DNA from 4 places in the Pantoea sp. PGP6 genome. Region 1 is predicted to be linked to each of the others. Evidence: riboswitches for the same ligand, from Rfam matches in the RefSeq annotation. Region 1 holds a riboswitch; each other region holds the start of a gene.

Evidence for each region. Region 1 has a riboswitch for thiamine pyrophosphate ahead of thiC (phosphomethylpyrimidine synthase ThiC). Riboswitches for the same ligand answer to the same signal wherever they lie in the genome.
Region 2: linked by a shared signal. The riboswitch ahead of thiM (hydroxyethylthiazole kinase) and the one ahead of thiC (phosphomethylpyrimidine synthase ThiC) in region 1 are both predicted to bind thiamine pyrophosphate.
Region 3: linked by a shared signal. The riboswitch ahead of tenA (thiaminase II) and the one ahead of thiC (phosphomethylpyrimidine synthase ThiC) in region 1 are both predicted to bind thiamine pyrophosphate.
Region 4: linked by a shared signal. The riboswitch ahead of thiB (thiamine ABC transporter substrate binding subunit) and the one ahead of thiC (phosphomethylpyrimidine synthase ThiC) in region 1 are both predicted to bind thiamine pyrophosphate.

What each region holds. Positions count from the first base shown of each region.
Region 1 is NZ_JBQBMA010000001.1:4,056,493-4,064,553, forward strand. It holds gene purD (phosphoribosylamine--glycine ligase) at 1-747, shown strand, start outside; gene ACLIBF_RS19605 (DUF1481 domain-containing protein) at 783-1,445, opposite strand; gene hupA (nucleoid-associated protein HU-alpha) at 1,515-1,787, opposite strand; gene ACLIBF_RS19615 (YjaG family protein) at 1,976-2,566, opposite strand; gene nfi (deoxyribonuclease V) at 2,630-3,298, opposite strand; gene hemE (uroporphyrinogen decarboxylase) at 3,301-4,368, opposite strand; gene nudC (NAD(+) diphosphatase) at 4,409-5,179, opposite strand; gene ACLIBF_RS19635 (Rsd/AlgQ family anti-sigma factor) at 5,269-5,775, shown strand; TPP riboswitch at 5,929-6,029, shown strand; gene thiC (phosphomethylpyrimidine synthase ThiC) at 6,116-8,038, shown strand; gene thiE (thiamine phosphate synthase) at 8,041-8,061, shown strand, end outside.
Region 2 is NZ_JBQBMA010000001.1:1,522,602-1,530,662, forward strand. It holds gene metG (methionine--tRNA ligase) at 1-497, opposite strand, end outside; gene apbC (iron-sulfur cluster carrier protein ApbC) at 675-1,787, shown strand; gene ACLIBF_RS07235 (GNAT family N-acetyltransferase) at 1,784-2,239, opposite strand; gene ahpC (alkyl hydroperoxide reductase subunit C) at 2,477-3,040, shown strand; gene ahpF (alkyl hydroperoxide reductase subunit F) at 3,112-4,680, shown strand; gene ACLIBF_RS07250 (AEC family transporter) at 4,734-5,693, opposite strand; gene ACLIBF_RS07255 (hypothetical protein) at 5,792-5,989, opposite strand; TPP riboswitch at 6,312-6,412, shown strand; gene thiM (hydroxyethylthiazole kinase) at 6,447-7,244, shown strand; gene thiD (bifunctional hydroxymethylpyrimidine kinase/phosphomethylpyrimidine kinase) at 7,231-8,031, shown strand.
Region 3 is NZ_JBQBMA010000002.1:191,667-199,727, reverse strand. It holds gene ACLIBF_RS21405 (DeoR family transcriptional regulator) at 1-375, shown strand, start outside; gene ACLIBF_RS21400 (LacI family DNA-binding transcriptional regulator) at 372-1,391, opposite strand; gene ascF (PTS cellobiose/arbutin/salicin transporter subunit IIBC) at 1,646-3,103, shown strand; gene ACLIBF_RS21390 (6-phospho-beta-glucosidase) at 3,136-4,566, shown strand; TPP riboswitch at 4,673-4,775, shown strand; gene tenA (thiaminase II) at 4,871-5,566, shown strand; gene ACLIBF_RS21380 (ABC transporter ATP-binding protein) at 5,575-6,309, shown strand; gene ACLIBF_RS21375 (ABC transporter permease) at 6,306-7,070, shown strand; gene ACLIBF_RS21370 (ABC transporter substrate-binding protein) at 7,094-8,029, shown strand.
Region 4 is NZ_JBQBMA010000001.1:3,627,272-3,635,332, forward strand. It holds gene leuB (3-isopropylmalate dehydrogenase) at 1-853, shown strand, start outside; gene leuC (3-isopropylmalate dehydratase large subunit) at 858-2,264, shown strand; gene leuD (3-isopropylmalate dehydratase small subunit) at 2,268-2,873, shown strand; gene ACLIBF_RS17710 (MFS transporter) at 3,127-4,305, opposite strand; gene sgrR (HTH-type transcriptional regulator SgrR) at 4,559-6,220, shown strand; TPP riboswitch at 6,256-6,358, shown strand; gene thiB (thiamine ABC transporter substrate binding subunit) at 6,404-7,390, shown strand; gene thiP (thiamine/thiamine pyrophosphate ABC transporter permease ThiP) at 7,366-8,061, shown strand, end outside.

The DNA.
Region 1 (8,061 bases):
GATGCCGGCCACCGGATTGTGATCGAAGAGTTTCTCGACGGTGAAGAAGCCAGTTTCATCGTCATGGTCGATGGCGAGCATGTCCTGCCAATGGCCACCAGCCAGGATCACAAACGCGTCGGCGACGGCGATACCGGCCCGAACACCGGCGGTATGGGCGCCTATTCTCCGGCACCGGTGGTTACCGATGAGATCCACCAGCGGGTGATGGATCAGATTATCTGGCCAACGGTGCGTGGCATGGCCGCTGAAGGTAACGTCTATACCGGCTTTCTCTATGCCGGCTTGATGATCGATCAATCCGGTCAGCCTAAAGTGATCGAATTTAACTGCCGCTTCGGCGATCCGGAAACTCAGCCGATCATGCTGCGTATGCAGTCGGATCTGGTCGATCTTTGCCTGGCAGCCTGTGCCGGCACGCTGGATCAGAAAACCTCTGAGTGGGATCCACGGCCGTCACTGGGCGTGGTGCTGGCGGCGGGCGGCTATCCGGGCGATTACCATCAGGGCGATCAGATTCACGGTCTGCCCCTGGAAGAGGTTGAGGATGGCAAGGTATTCCACGCCGGAACTCGCCTGGAAGACGATTTAGTGCTTACCAACGGTGGCCGGGTACTGTGCGTTACCGCGCTGGGCGACGATGTGGCGGCGGCCCAACTGCGGGCTTATCAGCTGGCTCAGCCGATTTCCTGGCAAGGCAGTTTCTGCCGCCGCGATATTGGCTACCGCGCTATTAACCGCAAATAAGTCAAAGGGGCACTGTGTGCCCCTTACTCCTGCGCTTACATATCCTCTTCTTTCGGCTGCTGTGCGCAGTCATCCTGCGGGCTTACCCGCAACAGTTGCACCCCTTCCGGCGCTTCCAGCCATGAAACCATCAATGGCGAGGCCGACCCACGCTGCTGCTGCGCCAGCGTCCGTAGGGCATCGCTATCGAAGGCGGGCCTGACCTGCTGGCCTTCACAGCTTTCGATCAAATTGCCGCCCTGCCAGTGACCCTGGCGCAGGAATATCCGGCCGCTGAGCAGCGCGTCACTAACGTGGCGCATCCGCTGGGCGTCGAACTTATACAACTCAACCGCATCCGGACTGACCGCTTCGCGCCGGCCAGCCAGCTGGCGCTGCATAAAGTTAAGGCCGCCTTCCTGGTCAAACCGTAAGGTGACGTCATCGGGATGCTCGCCTTTGACCTGACGATGAACGCTGATTAACGCCTCTTCCAGCCAGATGTAATCGGTAATTTCCCCTTCACCGCTGGCGAACGGGGTAAAAATGGTGCGGATATGGACCGACTGGTGATCGTTATTCTTGCGCCAGATGCGCACGACGCCACGGTCAGCAAGATAACCACTGGCAGAGAAAGGAGGAATATCGGGTGTTGAGCTGCAACCGAAAAGCAATAAGGAGAGAGACAGGGCGGAAAAACGCTGAAGCAGCGTGGTCATGATGGCAGGCCCCTTAAACAAAAGGGGCGAATCGCCCCCTGTTTTAAAGCTTAACCGCAGTGCGACGTCTTACTTAACGGCGTCTTTCAGCGCTTTACCAGACACGAATGCCGGTACATTTGCTGCAGCGATTTTGATCTCTTTGCCAGTCTGCGGGTTACGACCGGTACGCTCAGCGCGGTGGTTCACTTTAAAAGTACCAAAACCAACCAGTTGTACAGCATCACCATCTTTCAGAGACTCAGTGATCGCAGCCAGAGTAGATTCCAGCGCTGCCTTTGCCTGGGTTTTAGACAGGTCAGCTTTTTCTGCGATCACATCAATCAGTTGAGTCTTGTTCATAAGTTATCCTTAAAGTGTATTTATCGCTTGCTAAGCAACGAGTGCGAGGGAAAAGCCATATTCTGGCACTCTTCAGCCTGCACGCACCGATAGCCACAATTTTCAGCCCCCCAAATGTAGACCAGAGAGGGGGCCGATGTGAAGCCTCCAGGCGCGCTAATTCGGGCCTGAAGTCACGTTTTGTCGCCTTACTGCTGGAAATTTATACCGATGTTGCTAATTCCCGCTTCACGCAGGTCCGATCGCAGGCCTTTGATTAATTCAAGGTCACGCTCTTCGCACTCGGCAAGCAGGCGGAAAATCTCCCATTGAAGGTCCCATTCATCAATGATGGCCGGGTTTTCACGAAGCTCTTCGTCGGTCATTTCGCGTCCAGCCTGGGTCATTTCCAGCATGGCAACGGTAGTAATTGAGGTCTCGCTGACTTCAATCGCGTGCTCAAGTGTGTCGCCGCTCAGCTGCGCATGAACCACTTCGCTTAATGCCACGCAGGCATCAATCGCCGGATACACACCGTAAACCTCAAACGCATCACCATCAGGAATGGCAGCTTCAAGTTTTTCCAGCTGGCTGTCGAAGTTGATCTTCGCATCTTTGACCGTCAGGTTTTCCCAGATCAGATCAAGAATGCGGCGATAGAGTGCCGGATCGGCAAATTCGGTCTGCTCGCAGAATGCCCGATAATTCGGGTACATACGCTCACACAGGCAGGCCATAAAAGTAAGATGCTGCCAGCTTTCCAGCTTCGCCAGACGCAGATGAACGGGATTTTGTAACATAAAGGTGGCTCTTATTCGTTTCGCTGGCGGCAGTGTAACTGCAAAAGCGCAGCACAAACAGTGTTAAAGCGCGTTTTGCCAGCGCTGGAAAGCGGTTCGGTTCGAGGCAACCGCGTCGGCCCAGCGGGTCGGTTCCGGCAGCCGGTAACCACGCGTACAGTTTTCGACCCACTGCAGCGCGGTATCCAGGCTGACACGATGACCGGTGGCGACAAACAGCGGATTGCAACGCTGCTTGCTGCGCCATACCCAGCCTATCTGTTCGCCTTTGTCGATCAGTGGCTGACGACTGCCAGGCTGCGCATCCAGATCGGCAAACCGGCCACACAGACGACTTTTCGCGACACCAATGGTGGGCACATCGACCAGCAGGCCAAAATGCGACGCAACGCCGAGCCGTCGGGGATGGGAGATACCGTGACCGTCGACAAACAGCAGATCCGGTTTTTGCTCCAGCATCTGCCATGCGGCCATCAACGCCGGATACTCACGGAAGGAGAGAAAGCCGGGAATGTAAGGCATGGTGGTCTCAATACGCGCAATGCGATGTTCCACCAGCGTTAGCGAAGGCCACTCAAGCACTACCAGCGCCGCCCGGGTGACGGCACCTTCCTGTTCAAACCCGACGTCCGCCCCGCCAATAAAGCGCGGCGGCAATACGTCAAAGTCATCTTCACGCACCACATCAGCGGCGCGTTGCAACTGCTCAGCGCGAAGTGCGGCAATATCCATGGTTACTCCTGATGGAAAGGACGCGATAAACGGTGCACCGCTTCAACAAACACGCCCGCATTTTCCGGCGGGACATCCTGATGAATACCGTGACCGAGATTGAAAACATGACCGGTGCCATTGCCAAAGCGCTGCAGAATCCCGGCCACTTCCTGTTCAATACGGGCGGGTGGCGCATAGAGCATTGAAGGATCCATGTTGCCCTGCAGCGCAACTTTGTCACCGACACGGCGGCGTGCATCGTCGATATCTGTGGTCCAGTCGAGGCCCAGCGCATCGCAGCCGGTTTCGGCCATCGCTTCCAGCCACTGCCCGCCCCCTTTGGTGAACAGGGTAATCGGCACCCGACGACCGTCGTTTTCACGCAGCACGCTATCGACGATTTTGTGCATGTAGTGCAGCGAGAACTCGCGATAATCACGGCCGGTCAGGACGCCGCCCCAGGTATCAAACACCATCACTGACTGCGCACCGGCGCGAATCTGGGCATTGAGATAGAGAATAACGCTGTCCGCCAGTTTATCCAGCATCGCATGCAGCGTGGCGGGATCGGCATACATCATCTTTTTGATTTTGGTGAACGCTTTGCTGCTGCCGCCTTCCACCATGTAGGTGGCCAGCGTCCACGGACTGCCGGTAAATCCGATCAGCGGCAGGTCGCCGTTCAGGCTTTTACGGATGGTGCGCACCGCGTTCATTACGTAACCCAGTTCCATTTCCGGATCGGGCACCGGCAAACGCTCTACATCTGCCCGGCAGGTAATTGGATGCGAAAAGCGCGGACCTTCGCCGGTTTCGAAATAGAGGCCCAGGCCCATCGCATCAGGGATAGTCAGGATGTCACTGAAGAGGATTGCAGCATCCAGCGGATAGCGGCGCAGCGGCTGCAGCGTCACCTCACAGGCCAGCTCAGCATTTTTACACAGCGACATAAAGTCACCCGCTTCGGCGCGCGTCGCTTTGTATTCTGGTAAATAACGTCCGGCCTGGCGCATCATCCACACTGGCGTTACATCTACTGGCTGACGTAACAGGGCACGCAAATAACGATCGTTCTTCAGTTCACTCATTTCATTACTCTCTCAATTTCAGGCGTGTAGTGTAGCACTTTCACGCTTCGGCGCGGCACAGGGCGACGGTATCTTCAATCAGGCGGCGCGCCACGGTGCCCGGTGGCGGCAGCAAGGGCAAGGCATCAAAACGAAACCAGGCCGCATCCAGCAGCTCTTTGCCGTCATGTTGCAGATCGCCACTATCATATTCCGCCATAAACGCCGTCATCAGCGATTGCGGGAATGGCCACGGCTGGGAGGTGACGTAGCGGACATTTTTGACGCGGATATTACTCTCCTCCATCACTTCACGTGCCACCGCCTGTTCCAGCGTCTCGCCGACTTCGACAAAGCCAGCCAGTACGGTATAGACGTTATTACGATGACGGGCGTGATTCGCCAGCAGGATCTCATCGCCACGCCGGATCGCCACGATAATGCAGGGCGCAATCTGCGGATAATAGCGCTCGCGGCAATGACTGCACAGGCAGGCAAACTCATGTTTGCTGTGGTGCATTTCGTGACCACAGTAGCCACACCAGCGATGGGAACGGTAGAACTCCGCCAGCTGCACGCCGCGTCCCGCCAGCTGAAACAGCCCCACATCCAGATCGATCAGTTGCCGTACCGAGAACATGCTCTCTGCACGTGGCTCGCAAATCAGCCAGACTTTTTCCCCCTGCCACTCGCCAATCTGTCGGGCTTTGGTACCCGTCAGACCGAAATTTTCGGCGCTTCCGTGGGGTAAATCACCTTGCGGCAACCAAAGTTTCTGCTCGTGGCTGACAATCCACCATCCAGCGTCTACGCTTGAGATTTCGCATTGCATTTATTTCGTCATCCTTAGCGTCAACTCGCACGCTGAAGTCCTGATGTTAAGTGTGTAGATGAACAACTATAACTCACATGGAGTTAGATATGCTTAACCAGTTAGACGTCCTGGCCGAACGCGTAGGTGGCAGTAACGAACTGGTCGATTCGTGGCTGGAAGCCCGTCGCCAGCTGTTAGTAACCTATTACCATCTGGTCGGACTTAAACCGAATAAAGAAGCCCTGACCCGCCTTGATGAGCAGGCGCTGGATAACTTTTGTCATGGCCTGGTCGATTATCTTTCCGCCGGTCACTTTAGTATTTATGAACGCATCATCAGTGAGATGAGTGGTGACAGCCCGATGATCGCGGCGGCCCAAATCTATCCCCCGCTGGAAGCCAACACTGAGCGCCTGATGCAGTTGTATGATGGCCATCTGCAGCAGGCGATCGATGATGATAACTGCATGACGTTCCAGCAGGCGCTATCTGAAGTCGGTGAAGTGCTGGAGGCGCGCTTTACGCTGGAAGACAAGCTGATCCAGCTGGCGTGGGATAACCATCTGGCACCACCGCCGGTGGCCAATGACAGCCAGATTGCTCGTCCGGCATAAGGTTAAACGCAGGTAAAGGGGTTGTGATTCAGTTGCAGCCCTTTTATGCTGAAGGGGTTCTGATGGCTGAGGCCAGAAGAACCCATTTTTTTCTGTTAGAACGTTAAGGTTTTTCGTCTTCAGCGGGCGCTCTGCCAGCCGCAGCGTAAAACCGCATTCTTGTCGGAGTGCCCAGTTGGGCTGAGACCGTTAATTCGGGATCCGCGGAACCTGATCAGGTTAGAACCTGCGAAGGGAACAAGAGTAAATATTGTCGGTACGCCAGTCTCTTGCACTGCCCGTGCTGTTACTCCTTCCGAACTCCGGACAAGCATCATTCCCACTCAACTGGAAGATTGCTATGTCTGACCCAAAAATGACCCGTCGTGAACAGCGTGCCCTGGCGCAGGAATTTATCGATTCACTGCAAGGCGGCAGCGCATTTCCCCGTTCTGAACGCATCTGGATTACCGGCAGTCGGGAGGATATTCGCGTACCGATGCGCGAAATCAGTCTCAGTCCGACCCCGGTCGGCGGCAGTAAAGATCAGCCACTTTATGAGCAGAATGAGGCGGTGCCGGTCTATGACACCGCCGGTGCCTATGGCGATCCCGCCGCGCAGATTGATCTGCATCGCGGGCTGACAAAGCTGCGGGCAGGTTGGATCGAAGAACGCAATGATAGCCAGCCACTGCCACAGCGCAGTTCAGACTATACCCAGCAGCGTCTGGCGGATGATAGCCTCGATCATCTGCGCTTTGACGCGCTGCCCACCCCGCGTCGCGCCCTTGCTGGCCGTTGCGTCACGCAGATGCATTACGCCCGCCAGGGCATCGTGACGCCGGAGATGGAGTTCATCGCCCTGCGGGAGAATATGGGCCGTGAGCGAATTCGCAGCGAGGTGTTACTGCAACAGCACCCGGGCCACAGTTTTGGCGCGCATTTGCCAGATAACATCACCCCGGAGTTTGTGCGTCAGGAAGTGGCGGCTGGCCGGGCGATTATTCCCGCCAACATTAACCATCCTGAATCGGAACCGATGATTATCGGGCGTAACTTCCTGGTCAAGGTGAATGCCAACATCGGCAATTCAGCGGTCAGCTCGTCGATTGAGGAGGAGGTAGAGAAACTGGTCTGGTCGACCCGCTGGGGCGCCGATACGGTGATGGATCTCTCTACTGGCCGTAATATTCATGAAACGCGCGAATGGATTTTGCGTAACAGCCCGGTGCCAATCGGCACAGTGCCGATTTATCAGGCGCTGGAGAAAGTGAACGGCGTGGCCGAAGCGCTCAACTGGGCAGTATTCCGCGATACGCTGCTGGAACAGGCTGAACAGGGAGTCGACTACTTCACCATTCATGCGGGCGTACTGCTGCGCTACGTGCCGATGACGGCAAAACGGCTGACCGGGATTGTCTCGCGCGGCGGATCGATCATGGCGAAATGGTGTCTGTCGCATCATCAGGAGAGCTTCCTCTATCAGCATTTCCGCGAAATCTGTGAAATCTGCGCGGCCTACGATGTCTCACTGTCGCTGGGCGATGGCTTGCGTCCAGGCTCGATTCAGGATGCTAACGATGAAGCGCAGTTCGCCGAACTGCAAACGCTGGGCGAGCTAACGCAGATCGCCTGGGAATATGATGTGCAGGTGATGATTGAAGGCCCCGGCCACGTCCCGATGCATATGATCCGCCGCAATATGACAGAGCAGCTCGATCGGTGTCACGAGGCCCCCTTCTATACGCTTGGTCCCCTCACCACCGACATTGCGCCCGGCTATGACCACATTACCTCCGGTATCGGCGCCGCAATGATTGGCTGGTTCGGCTGTGCGATGCTGTGTTATGTCACGCCCAAAGAACATCTTGGTCTGCCAGATAAGGAGGATGTGAAGCAGGGTCTGATCACTTATAAAATCGCCGCTCATGCCGCCGATCTCGCCAAAGGCCATCCGGGCGCGCAGATCCGGGATAACGCGATGTCAAAAGCGCGCTTTGAATTCCGCTGGGAAGATCAGTTCAATCTGGCACTCGATCCGCATACGGCGCGCGCGATGCATGACGAAACATTGCCTCAGGCGTCCGGCAAGGTGGCCCATTTCTGCTCAATGTGCGGCCCTAAATTCTGTTCAATGAAAATCTCTCAGGAGGTACGGGATTTTGCCGCACGCCAGCAAGCCAGCGCGCAGCCGATTGAGGTTGGCATGGCACAGATGTCTGAACAATTTCGCAGCCGGGGTGGTGAGCTTTATCATCCGGCAGATGCCATGAAGGAGGAGTAACTATGTCCGCATTTCCTGCTACT
Region 2 (8,061 bases), 2.5 Mb from region 1:
TACGTCGCGCCGCAGACTTCACAGTTATCACCGTACTGATCGGCAGACTTACATTTCGGGCAGGTGCCTTTAACAAAACGGTCCGGCAGGAACATCCCTTTTTCCGGATCGTAGAGCTGAGAAATGGTGCGGTTCTTAATAAAACCGTTCTCTTTCAGGCGACCGTAAATCAGCGCCGACAGCTGGCGGTTCTCATCACCGTGGGTCGAGTGATAGTTGTCATAGCTGACGTTGAAACCGGCAAAATCGGCTTCATGCTCTTGTTTCATTTCAGCAATCATCTGCTCTGGCGCAATGCCCAGCTGCTGTGCTTTCAGCATAATCGGCGTGCCGTGCGCGTCATCAGCGCAGATGAAGTAAACCTGATTGCCACGCATTCGCTGGTAACGCACCCAAATGTCTGCCTGGATATGCTCGAGCATATGGCCGAGATGGATTGATCCGTTCGCGTAAGGCAGCGCGCAGGTTACCAGAATTTTTTTAGCGACTTGAGTCATAGTTTGCGTAGCTTTCTGTTGATTGAAAAAACGGGCTTAGATGGTAACCGAAGGCTCCGCTGGCGTAAACACAAGGGATTCGCCACCGGCAGTCGCCGCGAAACAGTGGCCATCTGATATCATTGAAAATACATCGCTGAAGCACAGCGTAAGAACAGCATAAAAAAGGAGTGGGGGATGACAGTACAATCCCGGGAACCGCATACGCCTGAAGCCCTGCGCGCCATCGTGGTCGGCGTACTGAGAGGCTTTGAGCATCCGACGCTGCAACAGAATCTCACTGCGCTGAAAGCGTTGCATCACGTGGCACAGCTGGACGGTAAGCTGCATATCGAACTGATCATGCCGTTCGCCTGGGCCAGCGCCTTTGAAGAACTGAAAGCGCAGACCAGCGCCGAGCTGCTGCGCCTGACCGGCACGCGCGCGATTGACTGGCGTTTAAGCCATGATATCGCCACCCTGAAGCGGGTGAAAAACCAGCCTGGCGTTAACGGCGTGAAAAATATTATCGCCGTCAGCTCCGGTAAAGGCGGCGTGGGCAAATCCAGTACCGCCGTCAATATGGCGCTGGCGCTGGCCGCAGAGGGCGCGCGCGTCGGCATCCTCGACGCCGATATCTATGGCCCGTCGGTGCCCAACATGCTGGGCACCGAACATGAACGTCCTACCTCGCCCGATGGGACCCATATGGCACCGATTATGGCGCACGGGCTGGCCACTAACTCGATTGGCTATCTGGTGACTGACGATAACGCCATGGTGTGGCGCGGGCCGATGGCCAGTAAAGCGCTGATGCAATTGCTGAACGAGACGATGTGGCCGGAGCTGGATTATCTGGTGCTGGATATGCCGCCGGGCACCGGCGATATCCAGCTGACGCTGGCGCAGAATGTTCCGGTGACCGGCGCGCTGGTGGTCACCACGCCGCAGGATATTGCGCTGATCGACGCCCGTAAAGGCATCGTGATGTTTGAAAAAGTCAGCGTGCCGGTGCTGGGCGTAGTCGAGAACATGAGCCTGCACATCTGCAGCCAGTGCGGCTTCCACGAACCGATTTTCGGCACTGGCGGGGCGCAAAAGCTGGTGGCTGATTACCACACGCAGCTGCTGGCCCAGCTGCCGTTGCACATTAACCTGCGTGAAGATCTGGATGCGGGCCAGCCGACGGTAATCCGCCGGCCGGACAGTGAATTCACCGCGCTCTACCGCCAGCTTGCCGGACGGGTCGCCGCCCAGCTTTACTGGCAGGGCGAGGTCATTCCTGGCGACATCGCCTTCCGCGCACTTTAAGCCCGACCCGACCCGCTGGTGTATTCAGACGCCAGCGGGTAGTGCATCAGCACATAGCCTCCCTGTTCCCCTTCGCCCTGCGCAATCATCTTCCAGCCATGCTTCAGATAAAATGCCTGCGCCGCTTTGTTCATCGTCAGACATTTCAGCGCGCCGGTCGAGGTGAAGCGCGCCTGAACCGCTTCCAGCAAGGCACTGCCTGCACCGCGGCCCTGCCAGTCGGGGTCGACATACAGGCTATGCAGGAAATTATCATTCTCCAGCAGGCCGGCAAATCCGACGCGCTGCCCGTCACAGTCGGCTACCAGTACGGTTTCACCGAGGATAACGCCATCAAAATCTTCCAGCTGCCAGTCGCTGCCATCCAGCCAGCGCCAGTTATGCCGCCGCGCCGCCAGAAACAGCGTACGCAAAAAAGGCCGATCGGCTTCAGTAAACGGACGAATCTCCACAAGTCAGCTCCTTTTATCTCTGGTCTTACAAAGCTAGCAGCGATTGGCCGAAAAGATTTGAAAAGTATAAAGCGGGTTAATTGTCCCGACATTCCCTGTACACTGCCTCGCGGGCCAGAGAGCATCCCGCTTTCCGCGTTTGATAGCTTTCGTTTATTTGATTGATAACGACTGCATATTAGATGTTGGCCCGAAAATTCTGTAACTTACATCACATAATTCAACGGAGGCCATCAGATGTCTATTATCAATACCAAAATCAAGCCGTTCAAAAACGCAGCATTCAAAAACGGCGAGTTCATCGACGTAACCGAGAAAGACGTTGAAGGTAAATGGAGTGTGTTCTTCTTCTACCCGGCTGACTTCACTTTCGTTTGCCCGACCGAACTGGGCGACGTGGCCGATCACTACGAAGAGTTCCAGAAACTGGGCGTAGATATTTACTCCGTTTCAACTGACACCCACTTTACCCACAAAGCCTGGCACGGTTCTTCAGACACCATCGCCAAGATCCAGTACGCAATGATCGGCGACCCGACTGGCGCGCTGACCCGTAACTTCGAAATCATGCGTGAAGCGGAAGGCCTGGCTGACCGTGGTACTTTCATCGTTGACCCGGAAGGTATCATCCAGGCGATCGAAATCACTGCTGAAGGTATCGGCCGTGACGCCTCTGACCTGCTGCGTAAAGTGAAAGCGGCACAGTACGTTGCTTCTCACCCAGGCGAAGTGTGCCCGGCGAAATGGAAAGAAGGTGATGCAACACTGGCTCCATCTCTGGACCTGGTTGGCAAAATCTAATCCCGCTTCGGCCTTTCGATCTTTCTCTCATCGGGTGCCACGGCACCCGATTTTTTGACCAGGATATCACTATGCTCGACACAAATTTGAAGACGCAACTCAAGGCCTACCTTGAGAAATTAACCAAACCTGTTGAGTTGATTGCCACTCTGGACGAGGGTGCCAAATCAACCGAGATCCGTGAGCTGTTGGTCGACATCGCAGGCTTGTCTGATAAAGTCAGCTTCCGCGAAGAGAACGATCGTCAGGTCCGCAAGCCGTCGTTTTTAATCACTAACCCCGGCTCGAACAGCGGTCCGCGTTTTGCCGGTTCGCCACTGGGTCACGAATTTACCTCACTGGTGCTGGCGCTGTTGCAGACCGGTGGGCATCCGTCAAAAGAAGCGCAGAGCCTGCTGGATCAGGTTGCCGCGCTGGATGGCGATTTCCATTTCGAAACCTACTATTCGCTGTCATGCCATAACTGCCCTGACGTGGTACAGGCGCTGAACCTGATGGCGGTGCTGAATCCACGCATCAGCCACACCGCGATTGACGGTGGCCTGTTCCAGAATGAAATTCAGGAACGCAACGTGATGGGCGTGCCGGCGGTTTACCTCAACGGTAAAGAGTTTGGTCAGGGCCGCATGAGCCTGGCGGAAATCGTCAGCAAAGTTGACACTAACGCCGATAAACGTGCCGCAGAAGAGCTGAACAAGCGTGACGCATACGACGTGCTGATTATTGGTAGCGGCCCGGCGGGCGCAGCAGCAGCCATCTATTCTGCCCGTAAAGGCATTCGCACCGGTCTGATGGGCGAGCGTTTTGGCGGTCAGGTGCTGGACACCGTTGATATCGAAAACTATATTTCTGTGCCGAAAACCGAAGGGGCAAAACTGGCGGGCTCACTGCGCGCTCACGTCGATGATTACAATGTCGATGTGATTGAGAGCCAGAGCGCGATCAAGCTGATCCCGGCGGCTGCTGTGGGTGGCCTGCATGCGGTTGAAACTGCCTCCGGCGCGGTACTGAAGTCACGCAGCATCATCCTGGCAACTGGCGCACGCTGGCGTAACATGGGTGTGCCGGGCGAAGAAGAGTACCGCACCAAAGGCGTCACCTACTGCCCACACTGTGATGGCCCGCTGTTTAAAGGCAAGCGCACCGCAGTGATCGGCGGCGGTAACTCCGGCGTTGAAGCGGCGATTGACCTGGCCGGTATCGTTGAACATGTGACGCTGCTGGAGTTTGCCGGTGAAATGCGCGCTGATCAGGTGCTGCAGGATAAACTGCGCAGCCTGAAAAACGTGGATGTCATCCTGAATGCCCAGACCACCGAAGTGAAAGGTGACGGCAGCAAGGTAACCGGTCTGCAGTATATCGACCGTACCAGCCAGACTACTCACGAACTGGCGCTGTCCGGCATTTTCGTTCAGATCGGTCTGCTGCCTAACACTCCATGGCTGGAGGGCGCGGTTGAGCGCAACAAAATGGGCGAAATCATCATTGATGCCAAGTGCGAAACCAGCCTGAAAGGCGTGTTCGCGGCGGGTGACTGCACCACGGTTCCGTACAAGCAGATCATCATCGCCAGCGGCGAGGGTGCGAAAGCCTCACTGAGCGCCTTTGATTACCTGATTCGTACCAAAGCGGCTGAATAAGTTTTGCGATAGCCACGCAACAGCCCCTCGACTGATGTTGAGGGGCTTTTTTTTTAATATCCCGCCAGTGTCATCAGCATCATCCACAGCGGCGTCGTCACCGCAGCAAACAGCGTCGAAAACAGCATGCTGGCGGCAGCCGGGCCGGTAATCACATTAAACTTCTGCGACATCAGGTAGACGTTGACCCCGACCGCCATCGATCCCAGCAGCACCACCACTTTACTCTCCAGCGGCGGCAGGCCGGTCAGCCAGGCAATGGCCCACACCGTCATCGGTTGCAGCACCAACTTGAGCAGGCAGAGGGTATAACTCTCTTTCAGTCCTTCCCGCACCCGGTAATGGGCGAGGCTCATGCCAAGGGTAACCAGCGACAGCGGGGCGGCGATCGATCCCAGCATCCGCAGCGGTTCAGCAGCCAGCAGCGGCAGCGGACGCTGCAAAAAACTCCAGGCGGTACCGCTGAGAATGCCAATAATCAGCGGGTTCTTCAGCACGCCGATCGCGGTGCGCCCCAGCCCCTGCAGCGAAAAGCTGCCCTGTTTCGCCCACTCAACCGAGACCGTCAGCAGGGTCCAGAGGATCAGGCTGTTAAACACCAGTACCAGCGCCACCGAGGGCAGGGACGCGGGCCCCAGCAGTACCGTCGCCACCGGAATGCCGAGCATCACGTTGTTGGAAAAGATGCCGCCCAGCGCGAAGACCGAGCCAGCAACGCCATCCAGCTTAAACAGCCTTTTGGCCACTATCCGGCCGACGATAAACACCAGCAGGCAGCTGCCAAAGAAGGCCAGCAGCAGCCGCGCATCAACCGGCGGGCTTTGATAAAAATGGCTCATCACGCCAAACAGCATGCAGGGCAGCGCGACGTTGAACACGAAGCGGTTCATCCCTTCGCTGATGCTGGCAGGCCATTTACCCAGTCGCGTCAGGCCGTAGCCCAGCAGGATCAGAATAAACAGCGGTGCGGACAGATAGATTTGATGGCTTAAGCTTTCAAACAACAGTGGCATAGAGAGAGTCTGGTCAGACGATGATTAATTACCAGACTAACAAATTGCTAACTAACTGTTAACTTTAACGGTGTCTGAACCGCTCGCCGTCAGGACAGTTATCCCAGCCAGCGGCGGGCCTGTTGATCGCTGATATCCCGGTAATAGACACGATGAATTATTTTGCCGCAGCGCAGACAGCGGGCGGAAATATAGGTGGAAAGATAATGTCTGCCATTTGGTGCGATAGCACCGTGACGTTCGATAGTGATGTCCTGCCATCGATGGCGGTGAGGAATAAGCGCTGACAATCGCATCATACATCCTGAATAGTATGAAGTTCCGCTCCTGGAGTGGTTTAACTCCATGAAATGAGGTGTTTTTTTCGGCGATGCTGTAAGCAGGCTAATTATTATGGCTGGCTACCGTTTAAGGGCGGAAACCGATGCCGCGATCGGCAGCACCTTATCTCTGGCTTAAATAGCTACCTCGAAAGGGGTAGTTTTATGGCCCGCAGCATTAAGCCTGTTTTTGCTGCGGCGAGAATTGATCAGGATCATGTGAAGTGTCACCAGCGCGAGGATGGCTGACGCAGCTCTGGCTTGCTTTCGCGACGCCACCTCCTTATGCTGCAGGCTGTAACACGACTCGGGGTGCCGCTTTCCGTCAGGAAAGGGCTGAGAAAAACCCGCTGACCTGAACTGGATAATGCCAGCGTAGGGAAGTCTGATGCCTGACCGCATTCGCCTTCTTATTCGCCGGTTGGGAGCTATGATGACAGATCAATCTCAACACCTTTCTGCTGCGCAATTCGCGCCCATTCTGCACCGTTTCCGCCGTCAGTCACCGCTGGTGCACTGCATGACTAACGACGTGGTACAAAACTTCACCGCCAATGTGCTGCTGTCGCTCAACGCTTCACCGGCGATGGTGATTGATGCGGAGGAAGCCGCGCAGTTCAGCGGCTTTGCCGATGCCTTACTGATTAACGTCGGGACGCTGACCGCTGAGCGCCAGCAGGCGATGCAGGCGGCGGTCACGGCCGCCAGGCAGGCGGGAACGCCCTGGACACTGGACCCGGTGGCGGTCGGAGCGCTGACGCTGCGCACCACCTTCTGCCAGCGGCTGCTGAGCCAGCAGCCAGCGGTGATCCGCGGTAACGCGTCAGAGATCCTGGCGCTGGCGCAACAGGCCAGCGGCGGACGCGGAGTGGATAGCCTGCATCAGGCGGATGCAGCGCTGGAGGCCGCCCGGCAGCTGGCTCGCGACTATCAGACGCTGGTGATTGTGACCGGCGAAGTAGATTACGCCACCGACGGTCAGCGCACCTTTGCCATTCGCGGCGGCAGCCCGTTAATGACGCGGGTGGTCGGCACCGGCTGTGCGCTGTCGGCGGTGGTGGCTGGCTTCAGCAGTCTGAGCGGCGATCGGCTGCTCAACGTCGCCAGTGCCTGTCAGGTGATGGCGCGGGCCGGTGAACAGGCGGCGGCAAGCTCAGCCGGCCCCGGCAGTTTTGCCACGGCGTTTCTTGATGCGCTCTGGACGCTGGAGGTGGACCATGAAACGCATTAATGCACTGACCATCGCCGGGACCGATCCCAGCGGCGGGGCAGGGATCCAGGCCGATCTGAAAACCTTTTCCGCGCTGGGCGCGTATGGCACCAGCGTGATCACCGCGCTGGTGGCGCAAAATACCCGTGGCGTCCAGTCGGTTTACCGGATCGATGCTGACTTTGTGGCCGCCCAGCTTGATTCGGTGCTGGACGATGTGCGTATCGACAGCGCGAAAATTGGCATGTTGTCAGAAACCGCCATCGTCGGGCAGGTTGCGGCCCGGCTGAGACGTAGCGCAATTCCTTTCGTGGTGCTGGATACGGTGATGGTGGCGAAAAGCGGCGATCCGCTGTTATCCGCCGATGCGATTGCCAGCGTCCGCGAACTGCTGTTACCACAGGTGTCGCTGATTACGCCGAATCTGCCGGAAGCAGCAGCGTTGCTGGGGTGCGCGGTGGCGGAGAGCGAAGCGCAGATGCGGGCGCAGGGCGAGGCGTTGCTGGCGGCGGGATGTCAGGCGGTATTGATCAAGGGCGGTCACCTGACGGCTGATAACAGCCCGGACTGGCTGATCACCCCTTCGGGCCAGCAGCGGTTCAGCACGCCGCGGGTTAATACCCGTCATACTCACGGCACCGGCTGCACGCTGTCAGCGGCGCTGGCGGCTTTGCGTCCGCGTCACGCCGACTGGGCTGATACGATCACCGAAGCGAAAGCCTGGCTGCAGCAGGCGTTGTTACAGGCGGATTCACTGGAGGTCGGTACGGGAATCGGGCCGGTGCACCATTTTCATCAGTGGTGGTAGCGGTGGATGTGCCATCCCGCGCTGAGGCGG
Region 3 (8,061 bases), on a different contig from region 1:
GAGGCCGCCTGCGAAGTGATTGTTCTGGGAGGTCTGCTACAAAAAAGCAGTGAATCGATGGTCGGCCCGCTGACTCGTTACTGCATCCAGCAGATCCACTTTCACAAAGCGTTTGTCGGGATTGATGGCTGGCACCCGGAAAGCGGCTTCACCGGGCGTAATATGCTGCGCTGCGATGTGGTGGATGCGGTGCTGGCGAAGGGCGTCGATAGCTATGCGCTGACTGACAGCTCGAAGTTTGGACAGATTCAACCCTATCCGCTGTCGCCAGGTTATCAGGTCCGGCATGTGATCACCGACGATCAACTCGATGCTCTGACCCTGCAACAACTGAATGACCGCGACATTGATGTGATTCAGGTCAGTGCAGACTAAGTGCGACCGCAGGGTCCGACAGAGATCGAATCACGCAGCATCAGGCTGCCGCTGAACGGTGGCCTGGGCCGCCATTCTCCGCCATCCAGCATGATCACCAGCCGGCCAATGGTTTCGTTAATCATTTCGGTGACCGGCAGTTTTACGCTCGATAGAGAGGGTGTGATATAGGGTGCCAGCGGAATGTCGTCAAAGCCCATTACTGATACCTGTTGCGGTACCGCAATACCACATTCAGTCAGCCGTTTGATCGCACCAATTGCCATCTCATCGTTGCTGGCGACAATCGCGCTAAACGCCACTCCACGCGCCAGCAGGCTATCAACCGCGGCCATGCCGCTCTGCGCTGTCCACTTCCCTGTCACAATCCGCTGCGGTTCGGCCGGAATGCCTGCCGCATTCAGTGCAGCCTGGTAACCGGACAATCGCTCCATGCCGGTCGGAGAATCCAGCGAACCGGTAATAAACGCAATATCCCGATGACCATGAGTGACAAGATGCGTCACCGCGCTGGCGCTGGTTGCGTGCTGATCGACATAAATGCAGTAGCTGTCATTGATACGCAGGCGGCGATTGATCACCAGAATCGGCTGGCGTTGCTGGGAGATGATGGTATCCAGCTCATCGATAGAGAGAAAACGCGGATAAATAATAATACCGTCGCAGCGCAGATCGAGCAGGAACTGGATCGCTTCCCGCTCCTGCCCGGCAGTGTGTTTCCCATCGGCCAGAATAAGCTGGCGGCCCTGCTGTTCCATCATCCGTGCTGAATGTGCCATCAGTTCGGCGAAATAACTGCCACTATACAGCGTATTGGTGATCACCAGCCCGATGGTCTGACTGGATTGGGTCGCCAGATTACGCGCCAGCAGATTGGGCCGGTAGTCAGTTTCAGCAATCGCCTGTAAGACCCGTTCGCGTTTCTCCTGACCGACATAGCCATTACCAGACAGCACCCGGGACACGGTGGCCTTCGACACGCCTGCCCGATCTGCTACATCCTGAATTGTTGCCATTTACCTGCTCCTTCACTGCGCATGATTGCAGTCTACCTAAGCCTCTCATAGTTGGAAATATTTTCCCCGCCGTCACCGCTCCGGGCATCACATAGTTTGGTGAGCTAAATCACATAAATAAAAACGTGCAATTTTTAACTCTTGTCGCCATCGATAAAGTTCTTCATGATTTTGTGAAACCGGTTTCCTATTCGCCGCTCAATCAGGGCAAAAAAACATAACATTGACCGATTATCCTACAGAGAAGATCCCTCATGCCCAGAAACTACGACGAGGTTTCACGCGCGATTGTCGACGCGTTAGGTGGCCTCACCAATATCGAAGCGCTCACGCATTGCATGACTCGCCTGCGCTTTGTGGTTAAAGACCAGACCCAGGTCGATTTCGTCCGGCTGAAAGCCATTGATGGCGTAATGGGGGTGGTAAATAACGACACTCAATGCCAGGTGATCATTGGTAACAATGTTTCGCAGGCGTATCAGGCGGTGATGCAGCTTGGCTCGCCTTCCGCGTCCTCATCGGCGCCGGTTAAGCGTAAGCTGACATTGAAAGGCATCGGTGCAGGGATTCTTGATGCGCTGGTCGGCACCATGTCACCGCTGATTCCCGCCATCATTGGCGGATCGATGGTTAAGCTGCTGGCGATGATCCTCGATATGGCAGGCGTGTTTGAAAAAGGCTCATCGACGCTGGTTATTCTGAATGTCATCGGCGATGGTGCCTTCTTCTTCCTGCCGGTGATGGTAGCGGCCTCGGCCGCGTTGAAATTTAAAACCAACATGTCGCTGGCGATAGCCATTGCCGGCGTGCTGGTGCATCCCAATTTCATTGATCTGATGGCGAAAGCGGCTCAGGGCCAGCCGGTAGAGTTTGCCTTTATCCCGGTGACCGCAGTGAAATATACCTACACGGTCATACCGGCACTGGTAATGACCTGGATTCTGTCACATATCGAACGCGGCGTAGATCGCATTACGCCGGCCGTGACCAAAAACTTCCTCAAGCCTATGCTGATTGTGCTGATTGCCGCCCCGATCGCGATTGTGCTGATTGGACCTATTGGCATCTGGATCGGTAGCGGCATCTCAGCGCTGGTCTATACCGTTCACGGTTATCTCGGCTGGCTGTCGGTCGCCATCATGGGTGCCATCTGGCCGCTGCTGGTGATGACCGGGATGCACCGGGTCTTTACGCCAACCATCATTCAGACCATCGCTGAAACCGGTAAAGAGGGCATGGTGATGCCGTCAGAAATTGGTGCCAATCTCTCGCTGGGCGGATCGTCACTGGCGGTGGCATTCAGAACCAAAAACCGCGAACTGCGGCAGACTGCACTGGCCGCAGCGGCGTCAGCTATCATCGCGGGCATCTCGGAACCGGCACTGTATGGCGTAGCGGTACGGCTGAAACGTCCACTGATCGCCTGTTTAATCAGCGGCTTTATCTGTGGTGCGGTGGCCGGTATTGGCGGTCTGGCCAGCCATTCAATGGCCTCGCCTGGTCTGTTTACCAGCGTACAATTTTTTGATCCCGCCAATCCGATGTCGATGGTCTGGGTTGCGGCCGTGATGGTGCTGTCGGTAGTGCTGTCATTTGTGCTGACGCTGATTTTAGGTTTCGAGGACATTCCGGAAACCGGACCCTCGACGGCCCAGGCAGCGCCAGCAGCGACGCCCGCCCCTGAGCGCACCAATGCAATTAACGCTAACTAACGGGCAATGCTGACCCGAAACCAGAGGATGTCATGTCTGAATCAAGATTCCCGCAAGGATTTTTATGGGGCGGTGCGTTAGCCGCCAACCAGGCTGAGGGTGGCTATCGTGAAGGCGGAAAGGGCTTAACCACCGTTGACATGATCCCCCACGGCCCGCATCGGATGCCGGTGAAACTCGGACTGGAGCGGCGTTTCGCCCTGCGGGATGATGAGTTTTACCCCAGTCATGACGCCATTGATTTTTATCATCGCTATGCGCAAGACATCGCACTGATGGCGGAAATGGGGTTCAGCGTATTTCGTACCTCCATCGCCTGGAGTCGCCTCTATCCGAACGGTGATGAACTGACGCCTAATCCAGAGGGAATTGCCTTCTACCGCGCGGTGTTTGAAGAGTGCCGTAAATACAATATTGAACCGCTGGTGACCCTGTGTCACTTTGACGTACCGATGCATCTGGTGACCGAATATGGCTCGTGGCGGAATCGCAAAATGATCGAATTTTTTGCCCGCTATGCCCGCAGCTGTTTTGAGGCGTTTGATGGTCTGGTGAAATACTGGCTGACTTTTAATGAGATTAATATTCTGCTGCACAGCCCGTTCTCCGGGGCCGGGCTGGTATTTGAGGCGGATGAAAATCACGACCAGGTGAAATATCAGGCTGCACATCATGAGCTGGTGGCGAGCGCGCTGGTGACCCGAATCGCCCATGACATTAATCCGGTCAATCAGGTCGGTTGCATGCTGGCGGGCGGCAATTTCTATCCGTGGTCAAGCAAACCGGAAGATGTCTGGGCAGCGCTGGAAAAGGACCGGGAAAACCTGTTCTTCATTGATGTGCAGGCGCGCGGATATTACCCCGCCTATGCGGCGCGGCTCTTCCGTGAAAAAGGGGTCAGTCTGCAGATTGATGACGGTGATGCAGAGATCCTGAAAAACAGCGTCGATTTTGTCTCGTTCAGCTACTACGCCTCGCGTTGCGCGTCGGCGGAGATGAACGAGCTCAACAGCAGCGCCGCCAACGTGGTGAAGTCCCTGACTAACCCCCATCTGACGCGCAGTGAATGGGGCTGGGGCATCGATCCGCTTGGACTACGCATCACTATGAATATGATGTATGACCGCTACCAGAAGCCGCTGTTCCTGGTGGAAAATGGCCTCGGCGCACGGGACACGATCAACGCAGAAGGTGAGATTGATGATGACTACCGCATCAGCTATCTGCGTGAGCATATCCGGGCGATGGGTGACGCCATCGCTGATGGCGTGCCGGTGCTCGGCTATACCAGCTGGGGCTGCATCGATCTGGTGGCCGCATCAACCGGCGAAATGAGTAAACGCTACGGGTTTGTCTATGTGGATCGCGACGACCTTGGCCGGGGAACGCTGGCCCGCCGTCGGAAAAAATCGTTCTGGTGGTATAAAAAGGTGATCGCCAGTAACGGTGAAGTGCTGGAGTGACAACGTCACTGGCTTAGCTCGCTAAACCGCGGCGGTTTAGCGGGGCCATCGGCTGTTGCATGCCTGCGGCGTGCCGTTGTATTCAGCTGACAATTATCGTATAACAAACGTCTCCGAGGGGTGTCCTGTTATGGGCTGAGATGGTGCAAACCGAACCCTTTGAACCTGATCTGGGTCATGCCAGCGAAGGGACGGGTCGGCAGAGTCTTCTGCAACATCTCCTGCATCATTGCCTGTTCTTCACCGTATGCCCGGATCTCCCTGAGTTAACACTTTTCGTTAACCAACAGTTACTGGAGATCCCATGTCACTCTCACTTTTTGAAACCGGCTTTTATGGCCGCCTGCGACAACAGGCTGGCGATCACTGGCACGCCTATGTCTCTCACGATTTTGTCAAGCAGCTCGCTCAGGGCACGCTGCCTGCGGCCGCCTTTCGTCATTATCTCACCCAGGATTATCTGTTTCTGCTGCATTTTGCCCGCGCCTATGGGCTGCTGGTCAGCAAACTGCACGATCCGGCCGCGCTGCGAACCGCAACGGCCTCCCTCAATGCCATTGTCAATGAACTGCCGCTGCACCGGGCGTACTGCCAGCAGTGGGGGATCAGCGAAGCCGCGCTGGTCAGCCAGACCGAAGCGGTTGAAACGCTTAACTACACCCGCTACGTGCTGGATGTCGGCCACAGCGGAGATGCGCTGGAATTGCTGACCGTGCTGATGCCGTGTGTTGCAGGCTATGCCGAAATCGGCCTGAGCGTGTTACATCATCCCACCACCGTCATCGAAGGCAATCCTTATGCCGCCTGGATAGAGAATTATGGTGATGCCAATTATCTGGCGGGCGTCAGAGCCTCTCTGGACCTGTTTGAAACGCTGGCCCATCAGCGCGCCGGCGCAGCACGTTTTGACCGGCTGGCGACCCTCTTCACCACCGCCACCCAGCTGGAATCCGCCTTCTGGCAGATGGGGCTCAATCATCAACCCCCTTTGTCATCATGAGCGGCTCAATGGCATTACTGCCGCCCGGCATCTCAATCCGTGACCTCTGTGTCGATTTTGCCACGCATCGGCTGTTCGACCGGCTCAGTCTGGAGATTACCCCGGCACGTTTCACCTCACTGCTCGGAGCCAGCGGTGTCGGAAAGAGTACCTTAATGCGCGTGATTGCTGGCCTGACACCGCCGACATCCGGGGTGATCGGCGGCAGTGATGGCCTGCCGCTGGCTGGCCGGTTCGCCTGGATGGGTCAGCAGGATTTGCTCTATCCGTGGCTGACCGTTGAACAAAATGTCTGCCTCGCCAGCCGCCTGAAGGGTGAAAAACCGGACCGCCACTGGGCGCAACATCTGCTGGAGCGGGTCGGTCTGCATCGTCACGCAACGGCGCGGCCCGCGACGCTCTCTGGCGGGATGCGGCAACGCGCTGCGCTGGCCCGCACGTTGTATGCGCGCAAACCGATCGTGTTGATGGATGAGCCTTTTTCCGCACTTGATGCCCTGACCCGCCACCAGATTCAGACGCTGGCCGCGGAGGTACTGGCGAACCATACCGTCTTGCTAATCACCCATGACGCGGCGGAAGCCTGTCGGCTGAGTCATCATATGCTGGTGCTCAGCGCATCAGGCCTGGAAGCCTGTCAGCCATTGCCGGGCCAGCCACCGCGCGCGCCGGACGATATCAGGGTCATAGAGAGTCAGGCAGCTTTACTGCAAAAACTTTCACTGCCAGAGGGGATCGGATGAAACACCTCGATGGTTTAGCCCGCATGTGGCGCGGCCTCACCCTGTTCTGTGGACTGATTGCGCTGTGGTGGCTGGTAACGCTGACCTCGATTCCGGCCTTTCTGCTGCCTTCGCCCGTGGCAGTGGCACAAGCGCTATGGGCGAATAAAGCCTGGCTCGGCTATCACAGCCTGATCACCCTCACCGAGATCCTCTGCGGAATGATCACTGGCGTCGTGCTCGGCGCTCTGCTGGCGCTGGGCATGACATTTTCGCCACGTCTGCAACGCTGGATGATGCCGCTGGTACTTACCAGCCAGGCGATTCCGGTGTTTGCTCTGGCCCCGTTGCTGGTGCTGTGGTTTGGCTTTGGTATGAGCGCCAAAGTGGCGATGGCGGTGCTGGTCATTTTCTTTCCTGTCACGTCGGCCTTCTATGATGGTCTGCGTCGCGTGCCAGCGGGCTATCTGGATCTGGCACATACGCTGGGCGCTTCACGCGGATCGCAACTGCGTCACGTCCGGCTGTTAGCCGCGTTACCTGCCTTAGCAACCGGATTGCGAATGGCGGCGGCGGTGGCCCCGATTGGCGCGATCATTGGCGAATGGGTCGGATCGGCAGAAGGACTTGGTTATGTGATGCTGAACGCCAATGCCCGGATGCAGAGCGATATCTGTTTTGCTGCGTTATTTATCCTGGTGCTGATGACGCTGGTGCTGTGGCTGGCCATCGATGCCCTGCTTCACCGTCTGATCGACTGGGCCCCTGAGAGTGCCTCATGACCTCTAATCTGCGAGATAAACTGATGCTAAAACCTGTTCTGTCAGCGCTGATGATCAGCGCCGCCCTCTCCAGCCCGCTGCATGCTGCGGAAAAACTGACCCTGATGCTCGACTGGTATATCAATCCCGACCATGCGCCGATTATGGTGGCGCAGCAAACCGATGCGTTTAAAGCGGAAGGACTTGAGGTGACTATCGTGCCCCCCTCCGATCCGTCACTACCGCCGCGGCTGGTGGCGGCAAAACAGGCAGATTTAGCCATTACCTATCAGCCGCAGCTGCATTTTTACGCCGATCAGGGTTTGCCGCTGATGCGGGTCGGTACACTGATCAATACCCCGCTGAATACCCTGATTACTCTGGATAACGCCGTGAAAAAGCCAGCCGATTTAAAAGGTAAGCAGATAGGCTATTCAGTCAGTGGGATTGAGCAGGCGACGCTCGATACCATGCTGCGGCACGACGGCGTGAAGTCCAGCGAAGTACAGCTCATCAATGTCAATTTCCAGCTGACCAGCGCGCTGCTGACGGGGAAAGTCGACGCGGTAATAGGCGGCTATCGCAATATTGAAGCGCTGGAGCTCAGGCTGCAGGGTAAACAGCCGGTGGTGTTTAACGTCGAGGATTATGGCGTCCCCGCCTATGATGAGTTGATTATTGTCGCTAACCGCGACGAGGCGCGTTCGGAAAAGATTAAGAAATTTATGCGGGCACTAAAACGGGGTGTGGCAGAATTAAAAGCGCATCCGGAAGCCAGCTGGCAGGCGTTCGCTAACGCTTATCCAGAACTGAATACGCCGTTAAATCATCAGGCATGGCGTGCCTCACTGCCGCTGTTTGCAGACGACCCGGTGAAGCTGGACCGCGCCCGTTATCAGGCCTATGAGCAATTTTTGTATGATAACCATCTGATTAAGCAGATCACCCCGGTAGATTACTACGCCATCGGCAGTGACTGACCGATGAAGCCCGCAACAGTAGCTGCGGGCTT
Region 4 (8,061 bases), 430 kb from region 1:
GTGGGAACACTTACCGCCGGCGTCTCAGCCTGAGCGCGGGGCGCTGTTGCCGTTGCGTAAACACTTCCGTCTGTTCAGCAATCTGCGTCCGGCTGCACTCTACAGTGGACTGGAAGCTTTTTGCCCGCTGCGCAGCGACATCGCCGCCCGCGGCTTCGACATTCTGTGCGTACGTGAACTGACTGGCGGCATCTACTTCGGCCAGCCGAAAGGCCGCGAAGGCAGCGGTCCGCACGAGCGGGCACTCGATACCGAGGTTTACCACCGTTTCGAAATCGAACGCATCGCCCGCATCGCGTTTGAGTCGGCGCGCAAACGTCGTCATAAAGTGACCTCAATCGATAAAGCCAACGTGTTGCAGACCTCGGTAATGTGGCGCGAGATCGTCAACGAGATTGCTAAAGATTATCCGGATGTACAGCTGAGCCACATGTATATCGACAATGCCACCATGCAGTTGATCAAAGATCCGTCGCAGTTTGACGTGCTGCTCTGCTCTAACCTGTTCGGTGACATTCTCTCTGATGAGTGCGCCATGATCACTGGCTCAATGGGCATGCTGCCTTCCGCCAGCCTGAATGAAGAGGGTTTTGGTCTGTTTGAACCGGCCGGTGGCTCTGCGCCAGACATTGCGGGCCAGAACATCGCCAACCCGGTGGCGCAGATCCTGTCACTGGCGTTGCTGTTACGTTACAGCCTGAATGCCGATGACGCCGCCGACAGCATTGAGCGCGCCATCAGCCGGGCGCTGGAAGAGGGCTACCGCACCAAAGATTTAGCCGGCGACGGCCCTGCGGTCAGCACCGATGAGATGGGCAGCATCATTGCCCGCTTTATCGCCGAGGAAAAATAAAATAATGAAAACCTTATACCAGAAGTTATTTGATGCACATGTCGTCCACGAAGCGCCAGATGAAACGCCATTACTCTACATCGATCGTCATCTGATCCATGAAGTGACCTCGCCACAGGCGTTTGATGGCCTGCGCGCGCACGGACGTAAAGTCCGTCAGCCTGAAAAAACCTTCGCCACCATGGATCACAACGTCTCAACCCAGACCAAAGATATCAACGCATCGGGTGAGATGGCGCGTATTCAGATGCAGGAGCTGATGAAAAACTGCGCCGAGTTTGGCGTCCAGCTGTATGACCTGAATCACCCGTTCCAGGGCATCGTTCACGTTATCGGTCCTGAGCAGGGTATGACCCTGCCGGGCATGACCATCGTCTGCGGCGACTCGCACACCGCCACACACGGCGCGTTTGGCTCGCTGGCCTTTGGTATCGGCACCTCAGAAGTCGAGCATGTGTTTGCCACCCAGACGCTGAAACAGGGTCGGGCGAAAACCATGAAGATTGAAGTGCTGGGCGAAGCCGCGACCGGCATCACCGCCAAAGATATCGTGCTGGCGATCATCGGCAAAACCGGCAGCGCGGGCGGTACCGGTTACGTAGTGGAGTTCTGCGGTCCGGCGATTGAAGCGCTGAGCATGGAAGGCCGTATGACCCTGTGCAATATGGCAATTGAGATGGGAGCGAAAGCGGGCCTGGTCGCGCCGGATGAGACCACATTCAACTACCTGAAAGGCCGTCAGTTCTCGCCAAAGGGTGAGAAATGGGAACAGGCTGTGGCCTACTGGCGTACCCTGAAGTCAGATGAAGGCGCGAAATTTGATGCAGTCGTCACTCTGCACGCAGAAGAGATCGCTCCTCAGGTCACCTGGGGTACCAATCCGGGCCAGGTGATTGCCGTCGATCAGGTGATCCCGAATCCCGCCTCGTTCGCCGATCCGGTCGAGCGTGCTTCAGCGGAGAAAGCGCTGGCCTACATGAATCTGCAACCGGGCATTAAACTGACCGATGTGGCGATTGATAAGGTGTTTATCGGCTCCTGCACCAACTCACGCATTGAGGATCTGCGCGCTGCCGCCGCCATCGCCAAAGGCCGCAAAGTCGCGCCTGGCGTGATTGCCATGGTGGTGCCAGGTTCCGGTCCGGTCAAAGCTCAGGCTGAAGCCGAAGGTCTGGATAAAATCTTCCTCGACGCTGGCTTTGAATGGCGTCTGCCCGGCTGTTCAATGTGTCTGGCGATGAATAATGACCGTCTGAACCCAGGCGAGCGTTGCGCCTCAACCAGCAACCGTAATTTTGAAGGTCGTCAGGGCCGCGGTGGCCGGACCCATTTAGTCAGCCCGGCGATGGCCGCCGCCGCCGCCGTTTCCGGCCATTTTGCCGATATCCGTCAACTGACGACAGGAGCTTAACCGATGGCGAATAAATTCACCCAGCACACCGGTATTGTTGCGCCACTGGATGCGGCTAACGTCGATACCGATGCCATTATTCCTAAGCAGTTTTTGCAGAAAGTAACCCGCACCGGTTTCGGCCAGCACCTGTTCCACGACTGGCGTTTTGAAGATGATGCCGGCACCGTACCGACGCCCGGTTTTGTGCTCAACAAGCCCGAGTTCAAAGGCACCAGCATCCTGCTGGCGCGTGAAAACTTCGGCTGCGGCTCATCACGTGAGCATGCGCCCTGGGCGCTGACCGATTTCGGTTTCCACGTGGTGATTGCGCCGAGCTTCGCGGACATTTTTTACGGCAACAGCTTCAATAACCAGCTGTTGCCGGTGAAATTAAGCGAACAGGAAGTGGATGAGATGTTTAAACTGGTGGCGGCGCAACCCGGCATTCGCTTTACGGTCGATCTGGAAGCTCAGACGGTCACTGCGGGTGATAAAGTCTATCCGTTCGAACTCGACAGCTTCCGCCGCCACTGCATGATTAACGGCCTCGACAGTATTGGCCTGACGCTGCAACACGAAGCGTCGATCTCGCAATATGAGCAGAACCAGCCCGCCTTCCTGCGCTGATTGAGTCAAAGCAGGGCGACATCGGGTCGCCCTGCTGTTACTGACAACCTCTGCTCTGCCCCAGTGGTTAGACCGAGCCTGCGAAGGGAACACGGTCAGATCGGAAAGTCGCGTAAACCATCCCTGACCGCTCGTCCCGCGCCTTCCTCCTTTGCCGGTGTTCTCTGCGAATAGAGCTTGTCAGCTGCGGTCCGGTTCACCCGGATTTGGGTTTATCAGCACAATGAGGGCGGCATCCTGTCGCCCTTCTTCTTTATACGTTGCGTACCCGCGCTGACATAATAAAAGCCGCTATCGCCAGCACAAATGCCAGCCAGTAGACCGCTTCATGTCCCAGCCGCTCACTTAACGTTCCCTGAATAACCCCAGCCAGAATCATGCCGGTCGAGATCGAGTTGGTGAACATCGTTGTCGCGGCACCTGGCCGCCCCGGCATTAAATCCTGGAACCACAACATTCCGATGCCAGCGATAATCCCGACAAACACCGCATTAAACAGCTGTAAAACCATCAGTGAGGTGCGCGAGTTGAACAGCACCAGCCCGAGATAAAACAGCACTCCTGCCGCCACCGCCAGCAGCATCAGCCGCCGCTTGCCCAGCCTGCGGGCGTAATGCCCGGCCAGCAGCATCACCGGAATCTCCAGCCCGGCCGCGGTCCCCATCAGCAAACCGGCCAGCTTTTCCGGCAATCCCAGCGTGGTACTGATGTAGAGCGGCATGTCGATGATGTACATGGTGTTGCAGGTCCACATGGTCACCGAGGCCAGAAACAGCAGCCGCACATCCCGGTCACGCCAGCCGCTTAACGGCAGACCACCGCTTTGCAGCAGCGGCTCAGCACGCGGCACCGACGGCAGGGTAAACCATACCAGTACGATGCAGATCAGGAACAGCGCCGCCGCCACCATAAACAGCGTCACGAAACCGTAGTTCAGCGCCAGGGCGAACGACAGCGGCGGTCCGATCACCCACGCCAGCGACAGCTGCGCACGCATCACCGAACTGAACATCACCGCTTCCCGCGCCGACTGGTCAGCATATTCACGCGCCAGCGCGAACAGCTGCGGCATCGACACGCTGGCTAAGGCAGACAATAGCACCCCGAGGGTAATCAGCGTCAGATAATGACGGGTAAAGGCAAACAGCAGCGCATTGACCAGCGCCATCAGGCAGCAGAACAGAATGATGTTGCGGCGATCGCCGACGCTGTCCGATCGCTTTGCCACCAGCATGCTTACCACAATACCGGCCACCGCATTGATAGTGAAAAAAAGCCCGACCCAGAATGGGCGGGCCTGCACCTCACGGGTCAGAAACAGGCTGAGGGTCGGTGCCTGCAATGCGCCCGCCACACCGAGCATGAACGAGGCGACCATAAAAGCGAGGTAAACCGGATTGATGCGGCGCTGCCGCGTTAACAGCGATTTCATACCGAAATCCCTTACAGGATGAACAGGGGAAGAGAAGAAGGGTAGACGATACCGTGCGGCATGAAAAAAGCCAGCAGAGATCATCTGCTGGCGGTGTAATTGCACCCTACTCAGAAAAGCATCCCGCTGAACAGCGGCATGAGGGTCGAACGCCATTCATAGCTGAATGCCTCCCGCTCTTCCCATAAAGCAAAGTTTGCCCTTAAAATGAGGCAAGAAAAACAGAGCGCTTTTCACCGGGAGTTCCTCTTTTATGTCCTCATCTCGCCTGAAGCAGCAGTTCATACGCCTGTGGCAAAGCTGCCAGGGTCAGACGCAGGAGATCACCCTGAGTGAACTGGCTGACCTGCTGCACTGTTCACGCCGTCATATGCGCAACTTACTCAACCGGATGCAGGCGGCTGGCTGGTTAATCTGGCAGGCCGAAGCCGGACGCGGTAAGCGCTCACAACTCACCTTCTGCTACACCGGACTGGCGCTACAGCAGCAGCGCGCTGAGGATCTGCTGGATCAGGATCGCATCGATCAGCTGGTGCAACTGGTCGGCGATAAGAATCAGGTCAGGCAGATGATTGGTGCTCACCTTGGCCGCAGTTTCCGTCAGGGAAAACACATTCTGCGGGTGCTTTACTACCGCCCGCTGCTGAATCTGCTGCCGGGCTCCGCCCTGCGCCGCTCCGAAACCCATATTGCCCGTCAGATTTTTAATGGCCTGACGCGCATAAATGAGGAAAACGGGGAAATTGAGGCCGATATTGCCCATCACTGGCAGCAGACTTCCCCGCTCCACTGGCGCTTCTTTCTGCGTCCGGCGATTCGCTTTCATCATGGCCGCGAACTGGAGATGGCCGATGTTATCGCCACGCTGGAACGTCAGCGTCAGCAGCCGCTGTTTTCCCATATTCAACAGCTCGACTCGCCCGCTCCGTGGACGCTGGATATCACCTTAAGCCAGCCCGACGACTGGTTACCCTGGTTGCTGGCCAGCGTCAGCGCGATGATCCTGCCACGCGAATGGCCCACGCAGCCTGACTTTGCCCGCCAGCCGATCGGCACCGGTCCTTACAGCGTGATCCGTAATCAGGAAAGTCAGCTGAAGATAGAAGCCTTTGATGATTACTTTGGCTTTCGCGCGCTGATTGATGACGTCTCTATCTGGGTATTGCCGGATATCAGCGATGAGCTGGTCTACGCGGGCGTGCGCCTGCAGGGCGACGGCGCGGATGAGATTCAGGAAGAGAGCCGGCTGGAAGAAGGCTGCTACTATTTGTTGTTCGATCAGCGTTCGGAAAAAGGCCGTGACGAGGCGATACGGCGCTGGGTCAGCTATCTGTTTAATCCTATCGCCCTGCTCAACCACGCCGGCGTCGGCTATCAGCGCTACTGGTTTCCGGCGTATGGTCTGCTGCCGCGCTGGCATCACCGCCGCGATCTGGCCCCGGTCGAAAAGCCGCCCGGCCTGACTCATCTGACGCTCACCTGGTACAGCCAGCACGTTGAGCACGAAGGGATCGCTAATGCATTACGTCCGCTGCTGGCGCAGCACGGCGTCACGCTGGAGACGCGCGAGGTCAGTTACGAATGCTGGCATCAGGGCGACGCCGACAGCGACATCTGGCTCGGCAGCGTGAACTTCACACTGCCATTGGCCTGGTCGCTGTTCGCCCAGCTGTATGAGGTCCCGCTGCTGCATCACTGCCTGCCGATCGACTGGCACGCTGATGCCGCCCGCTGGCGTGAAAAAACGCTGCCGCTGGCCGAATGGAGCAAGCGGTTAGTGGAAGAGGCCGGTCTGCATCCGCTGTTCCATCACTGGCTGCTGCTTGAAGGTCAGCGCAGCATGCGCGGCGTGCGGATGAATACCCTCGGCTGGTTCGATTTTAAATCTGCCTGGTTTGCGCCGCCCGCGCTGTAACGCTTTCGCGCTGACGCTGAAATGACTAGAATGTGACGTTCTCAACGGGGTGCCGCCTGCTGACCGCAAACGGCTGAGAGAGACCCGTCGAACCTGATTCGGTTAATACCGACGTAGGGATTTGAGAGACCTGCTGCTCAGATCCTTTGCGACTCATCCCCTATTCTCCTGAAGGAGCGCAAAGTGTTTAACAAAGTTCTGCCACTGCTGCTGTTACTTTCCACCCCGGTACTGGCTGCCAAACCGGTTCTGACGGTTTACACCTACGACTCCTTCTCCGCTGACTGGGGCCCCGGTCCGGCGGTCAAAAAAGCCTTTGAAGCCCAGTGCGATTGCGAACTGAAATTTGTCACGCTGGAAGATGGCGTGTCGCTGCTGAATCGCGTGCGAATGGAAGGCAAAAACAGCAAAGCGGATGTGGTGCTGGGACTGGATAACAATCTGGTGCAGGCGGCGCAAAAAACCGGTCTGTTTGCCGCCAGCAAGGTTGATACCGCACAGCTGACGCTGCCGGGCGGCTGGCACGACAGCACCTTTGTTCCGTTTGATTATGGCTATTTCGCCTTCGTCTATGACAAAACCCGTCTGAAAAATCCGCCGAAAAGCCTGAAAGAGCTGGTAGAGAGCCCGGAAAAATGGCGGGTCATCTATGAAGATCCGCGTACCAGTACTCCGGGATTAGGTCTGCTGCTGTGGATGCAGAAAGTCTATGGCGATCGGGCCCCGCAGGCATGGCAAAAGCTGGCGCAGAAAACCGTGACGGTAACCAAGGGCTGGAGTGAAGCCTACGGTCTGTTCCTGAAAGGCGAAGGCGATCTGGTGCTGAGCTATACCACCTCGCCGGCCTATCACATTATCGAAGAGAAAAAAGAGAACTACGCCGCCGCACCGTTTGCCGAAGGCCACTATCTGCAGGTCGAGGTTGCTGCGCAGTTAGCCAGCAGTAAACAGCCGAAACTGGCGCAGCAGTTCATGCAGTTTATGGTCTCGCCGGCGTTCCAGAACACCATCCCGACCGGCAACTGGATGTATCCGGTGATCGATACCACCCTGCCTGCTGGCTTCGCCACGCTGCAGGTGCCCGCCACCGCGCTGCACTATTCGCCGGAAGAGGTAGCCAGCCAGCGCTCTGGCTGGATTAGTCAGTGGCAACGCGCCGTCAGCCGCTAATGCCGCGCTGGCTGATCCCCGGTTCGCTCGCCACGCTGCTGTTAATCAGCGTGGCGCTGTTCGCCTTTATCTCACTGTGGAATGCCGCGCCGGTCACCGACTGGCGTAGCGTGCTGCTGGATGAGTACCTGCAGCACGTTGTGGCGTTCTCCTTTGGTCAGGCGCTGCTCTCCGCCCTGCTGTCGCTGCTGCCTGCGGTGCCGCTGGCGCGCGCCCTCTATCGCCGCCGCTTTCCCGGCCGTCAGCTGTTGCTGCGTCTGTGCGCCATGACGCTGGTGCTGCCGGTGCTGGTGGCGGTGTTCGGCCTGCTGACGGTTTATGGCCGCGTCGGCTGGCTGGCACAGTTGTGTCAGTGGTTGGGCATCGACTATCACTTCTCGCCCTATGGATTGCAGGGCATTTTGCTGGCGCATGTCTTTTTTAACCTGCCGCTAGCTACGCGCCTGATGCTACAGGCGCTGGAGAGCATACCGGCGGAGCAGCGTCAGCTGGCCGCACAGCTTGATCTGCGCGGCTGGCACCACTTTCGCCTGCTGGAATGGCCGTGGTTGCGTCGTCAGCTGCTGCCGACCGGCGCGCTCATCTTTATGCTCTGCTTCGCCAGCTTCGCCACCGTGCTGTCGCTGGGCGGCGGCCCCCAGGCCACCACCATTGAACTGGCGATCTTTCAG